2 linked regions of the Pedosphaera parvula Ellin514 genome follow. The main gene of each other region encodes a partner of the protein of the gene in region 2 in a complex. Links are inferred from orthologs where the notes say so. Each region holds a gene or a part of one and is shown on either strand. Other genes may lie near its edges.

Region 1 (2,778 bases), 100 kb from region 2 along the record:
AAACTCTGGAAGTAGGCCGATAATGCTGCTCCATCCAAGCCAGGAATGCGGATAAACGCAGCCAGGCGACAGATCGCGAGCACTAACATCGTGAACAAAATCCGTGACTTCAGTTCCGGAATTTTGAAGCAATTGCTAAAGGTATTGACTATGGAAGCAAACATGGATCAGTAATTAAATATCCTAGGCTTTTGCGGGCGTGGCGGACTTATTACCGACGACTTCGCATTTCCCGCCTTTGGCCTCGATCTTAGTGCGAGCAGAGGCGCTGAAAGCGTGAGCTGTGACCGTAAGTCTTTTGGTGATTTCACCTGAGCCAAGGATTTTGATTCGGCGCAACCGGCCATTTGCCAGGCCAACAGTCCGCAACGCAACTTCATCAACACGAGCGCCGTCTTCAAATTGGTTCAAAGACTCCAAGTTGACGGGAATGAACTCGATGGTGTGCTGAGCATTGTTGAAACCGCGCTTCGGAATACGGCGAATCAAGGGCATCTGACCACCTTCAAAGCCGATACGGATCGAGCTACCAGAGCGGGCAGATTGACCTTTTCCGCCTCGTCCGCTCGTCTTGCCATGGCCGCTGCTTTCACCTTGGCCGATACGCTTGCGGCGATGCTTCGCTCCAGGACGGGGTTTAAGATCGTGTAAACGCATATTCTAAAATTAAGCTGTAGTTACTACTGTTTCTGTGGGCTGAGCTGTCGGAGCTTCAGGCTTCTTCACCGCCAAACCGCGGCTACGATAAATATCTTCGCGCAAGCGAAGCTGTTGCAATGCACGCAATGTCGCCTTGACAACGTTTGCCGGATTCTTGGACCCGAGCGATTTGCTCAGAATATCCTTAACACCGGCAGACTCCAACACGGCACGGACTGTTTTGCCGGCGATGATGCCAGTTCCAGGTGATGCGGGACGAAGGAGAATCTTGGCGCCATCATAGTGCGAAAAGATTTCGTGTGGAATGGTGGCATCTTTCAATGATACGCCAACCATGTGCTGGCGGGCCAGTTCCCCACCCTTGCGAATGGCGTCTGCCACTTCGCCAGCCTTGCCCAAACCAATGCCGACACGTCCACGCTTGTCGCCAACGACAACAAGGGCGCTAAAATTAAAACGCCGGCCACCTTTCACCACCTTGGCGGAGCGATTGATAAACACTACCTTCTCGACGAGTTCCTGCGAATCGCCTCCGCCGCTAGCATCACCACCTTCACCAGGACCACGATGGCGGCGTGAACGGCCCGCGCCGCGTCCACCGCGATTATCACCTACATCAGATTTCGTTATTTCAGCCACAATATTCTCTTGGTTAAATTAAAATTGCAGACCTGCTTCACGCGCCGCATCCGCAAGGGCTTTCACCTTACCATGATAACGCTTGCTGCCACGATCAAAAACTACGGATTTAATGCCCTTCCCTTGGGCTGCCTGAGCCGCCAGCGTCCCGATTGACTTTGCGGAATCAACATTCGCGGCCAACTTCTCACGATTAGGAGTCGCTTTGCTCATAGTCGATGCAGCCGCAACCGTAACACCAGCGCTGTCATCAATAAACTGAACGTAAATGTTTTGGTTGCTGAAGCACACGCTCATCCGGGGGCGATCTTTGGTGCCAACAACTTTTTTGCGAATGCGCCAACGCCGTAACTGCTCGAGTCTTTGTTTCTTTTCAGTTCTCATTGTTTTAGGGTCACGGATTTGCCGTAACCATTCTTTTAATTATTGTACAGTCTTACCTTCCTTACGAACCACGTGTTCATCAGCGTAGCGGACACCTTTGCCTTTATAAGGCTCAGGAGGATAAAAGCTCCGGATTTCGGAGGCTACCTTCCCAACCAGCTGTTTATCAGGACCTTCAATCGTTAACTTAGTATTCTCCTCCACCGTAACCTTGACCTGGTCAGGGATAGGATAAAGGACAGGATGAGAATAACCAAGGCTCAGGTTCACAACTTTGCCTTGTACGGCAGCTTTAAAGCCAACGCCTTGGATTATGAGGCGCTTCACGAAACCTTCGCTCGCACCTTTTACCATGTTGTTTACCAAGGCCCGGCTCAGACCGTGCATGGCCTTCGCTTCGGCGTCATCGCCATCGCGGCTGACGACAACCTTGTCACCTTCAACTTTTAAGCTCGTGCGGCGGTTGAGTTCCAAATCTAATTTACCCTTCGGCCCTTCGACCGAAACTTTGCGGCCATTCACATTCACCTTAACTTTGGCGGGAATGGCGATCGGTTGTTTTCCAATGCGTGACATAGCTTTGCCTTAAAATTACCAAATATAACAAATTAATTCGCCGCCCAGATTGCTCTTGCGGGCCTGATTTCCGGTCATCACTCCCTGGGAAGTGGAAACAACCGAGATGCCCAATCCTCCGCGAACGCGAGGAATTTCCGTGGAGCCCACATAACGGCGCAGACCAGGAGTGCTTACCCGGCGCAAACCCTCGATCACACTCCGCTTGCCCTCATACTTCAAGGTCAATTTGATCTTTTTGGGTGCTGCCGTCTCCACCACTACTTCGCCCACATAACCCTCTTTCTTAAGGATATGAGCAATGCTTTCCTTCATCTTGGAATGAGGAACTTCAACGACCGGCAATTGCACACGGCTAGCGTTGCGGATGCGAGTCAACATGTCAGAAATCGTGTCAGTCATACTATTACCAGCTGGCTTTCGTCATTCCCGGGATCAATCCATTGAGAGCAGCTTCCCTGAAAGTTAAACGGGAGCAGCTAAATTTGCGCATGTAACCGTGGCGGCGTCCGCTCATCG
Region 2 (2,978 bases):
GCTTTATGAGCAAGGTATCGCTCCTTTGCCAAAGTCCGACAAGGCCTCCACTTTACTTAAGCGCTTCCATGAACGCTACCACTGGCCATTGTCGATCGCGATAATCCTCCTGATTGCGGAAACTTTTCTACCAGACCGAAAGCGAACTCGTCCGGAGGAATCCAGAATGAGATCACAAACTTCCTCCGCTATGCCAACGAGCACCGTGGCCATTTTGCTTTTGCTGGCCCTGCCCTTGAGCACGTTTGCGAGTCCTTCCCAAGCGTTCCGTGAATACCAGGCAGGTAAATACCAGGATGCTCTGAAAGACTATGAAAACTCTTTGCAGAGAAAAAGCAATGATCCGCGATTGCATTTCAATGCCGGCACCGCTGCCTACCAAACCCAACAGTATGATGAAGCTACCAAACAATTTAACGATACCCTGAACTCTCAAGACATACAGCTGCAGCAACAAGCATATTACAATCTAGGCAATACGTATTTTCGCTTGGGACAAAGTGATAAGGATGAGAAGAAAAAGCAGGAGGCCTGGGAGAATGCCCTCAAGCACTACGAAAGTGCTTTGAAGCTTAACCAGCAAGATCAGGATGCACAGTTTAACCACCAGTTTGTCCAGACCCAGTTGGAAGAACTCAAGAAAAAGCAGCAACAGCAACAGCAGAATCAATCAAAAGACCAGTCGAAGCAAAATTCCAAGGATCAGAATCAGAAGAATCAGGAATCCCAGGACAAGCAAGATCAACAGAATCAGGAAAAGGATTCTCAGTCCAAGTCCGATCAACAAACGCAGAACAAATCTCAACAAGGCAAAAACGGTCAGGAAAAGAAGGATCAGGGGCAGGAGTCCAATAAGCAAGATCAGGAGAAATCACAGTCGCAGGCGAAGAATCAAAAAGAGCAATCCGAGAAAAAGGATCAGGCGGCTCAAAATCAGGCTGCACAGTCCAAGGAGAAATCAGAAGAGGAGCAGCGCGAAGCAGCAATGATGGCTGCGGGACAAATGACTCCCCAGCAGGCGAAGCAATTACTCGACTCACAAAAAGGCGAAGAAGAAGTGCTCAGATTAGGCCCTTCCTCTGAAAAACAGCTGGGGCGCAACCGCTCACTAAAGAACTGGTGACCAACACTATTGCGACAGGTTGCCTCGTGAAACTAAATAAAAAAGGCAGGCCGTAATGGCCTGCCTTGATTAAACCGTAAAACTCTGATTAAGCCTTGTCACTCTTCGCAGCGCGAGACTTCTTAGGCGCTGATTCAGCGGCGGGAGCTTCAGAACGCTTTCCACGCTTCTCAGTCCTATCGTCCTTCCTTGCGTCGGCAACCGGAGCCTCAACCGCCGTTGGCAAAGGGTTGCTGCTTTCAACTCGCACCTTAAGCGTAGTTGTAACGCCATGATGCAAGCGCAATTCGACACCGTGTTCGCCGAGGGAACGAATCGGCTGTTCGAGATGAATTTTCTTCTTGTCGAGGGCTACGTCGAATTGGGTCTTAAGTTGATCAGCAATCGTGCCTGCGGTGACAGCACCGAACATCTTGCCATCTTCGCCAGTCTTGACGCTGACGACGGCAATTAACTTGGCCAAGCTGCGGGAAAGCTCGGTCATGTGGTTGAGCTCTTCGGCTTCGCGTTCAGCACGCCGTTGCTTCAAAGATTCCAGACGGCGCTTATTTGCACCGGTCATGGGGATGGCTAGACCTTGGGGGATCAAATAATTGCGAGCATAGCCCGCTGCGACCTTAACCTGATCGGACTCGGCGCCCAAGCCGACGATATTGTGGGTGAGAATGACTTCAGTTTTTGGCATACGAAAATTGGAGTTAAAGTTAAATAAAGGTAAAGTGAATAAGCCGCTGCAAGTTAGAATGGAACGTCGTCGTCTTCAGGAGGTGGCACATCAGCGTCGGCACTTTCAGCTTTGGGGGCGGGTGCCGGACGGCTGCGGGGAGCAGGAGCATCAGGGACGCCGCCTTCGCCACGACCACCGCCAGCGCTACCCAGAAATTGAAAACCTTCGAGCGTGACTCCCAAGCGACTCCGTTTCTGTCCCGTTTGCTTGTCGTCCCACTGATCCAGCTTAAGGCGACCTTCCACCATGAAAGGACTGCCCTTCTTTAAGTACTGGCCTATGGTTTCTGCTTGGCGACCAAATGCATCTACATCAACAAAAGTAACCTCTTCCTTGCTCTCACCAGCCTCGTTTCGCCAGGTACGGTTGATCGCCAATGTAATTTTGGCGATGGCTACACCTTTGGGTGTATAACGTAACTCTGGGTCCCGCGTAAGGTTTCCAGCAAGTATGACTTTGTTGAAATTGGCCATGAATCGAATTACTTGGCTTCCACAACTTTCGGTGTCGGCGCACTGCTAAACATGACGCGGTACACGTCAGCATTCAAGGCAAAGCGAGTTTGCAGTTGGGTAATCGCTGAAGGTTTGCACTCGAAAATGACATTCACGTAAAAGCCGGAACTGTTGCGCTTATCCGCGACACGCGCAAAATTGCGCTTATCCATCTTCTGCACGGTTTCCACCCTGCCGCCAGCAGCATTGATCTCATCCGAGAGCTGGTCGATGGTTTCTTTCAGACTCTCTTCTTTGCCCGCTGTGTTCAATATGAACAGACCTTCGTATCTTTTCACTCAGTTTTCCTTTGTTACTCGGAACCTCTTATGGCTCCGTTAAATTGACTCATTGCCTTTTGTATTCCGCCATCCAACCAGCACTCAATCTGGTCTGATGCAGTGTTTAATACTTTATCAACCGTTTTTGCTTCGGCTCCGCTAAACGGTGCCAAAACATAATCCGTAATCTCTCTTCTATCATCTGCCGCCCGCCCGATGCCAAGTCTCAAGCGGGCAAATTCACGAGTTCCCAAATGCTTCTCAATGGACTCCAGTCCATGATGGCCACCACTACTGCCGTTGGCTCGCATTCGAATCTGCCCAAACGGCAAATCAGCATCATCCACCGCAAC

The links. The genes of interacting proteins can lie anywhere in the genome.
Region 1: rplI (region 2) and rplR share a complex: the UniProt entries of both Bacillus subtilis proteins name them as parts of the 50S ribosomal subunit. The link is inferred for Pedosphaera parvula Ellin514 from one-to-one orthologs.

What each region holds. Positions count from the first base shown.
Region 1 is NZ_ABOX02000010.1:113,890-116,667, forward strand. Bases 1-2,768 are described here. They hold rplR (50S ribosomal protein L18), read right to left. Parts: upstream 1,684-2,768; coding sequence 1,318-1,683; downstream 1-1,317. Other genes in these bases: secY (preprotein translocase subunit SecY), read right to left, coding at 1-164; rplO (50S ribosomal protein L15), read right to left, coding at 184-657; rpsE (30S ribosomal protein S5), read right to left, coding at 667-1,299; rplF (50S ribosomal protein L6), read right to left, coding at 1,723-2,259; rpsH (30S ribosomal protein S8), read right to left, coding at 2,275-2,661. Outside these bases: more of rpsN, read right to left, coding at 2,769-2,778. UniProt on the Bacillus subtilis protein: This is one of the proteins that bind and probably mediate the attachment of the 5S RNA into the large ribosomal subunit, where it forms part of the central protuberance.
Region 2 is NZ_ABOX02000010.1:12,639-15,616, forward strand. What follows is about bases 11-2,978. They hold rplI (50S ribosomal protein L9), read right to left. Parts: upstream 1,809-2,978; coding sequence 1,212-1,808; downstream 11-1,211. Other genes in these bases: CFLAV_RS33680 (VWA domain-containing protein), read left to right, coding at 11-1,123; CFLAV_RS09735 (single-stranded DNA-binding protein), read right to left, coding at 1,862-2,323; CFLAV_RS09740 (30S ribosomal protein S6), read right to left, coding at 2,332-2,643; pth (aminoacyl-tRNA hydrolase), read right to left, coding at 2,658-2,978. In the rest of the region: more of CFLAV_RS33680, read left to right, coding at 1-10. UniProt on the Bacillus subtilis protein: Binds to the 23S rRNA.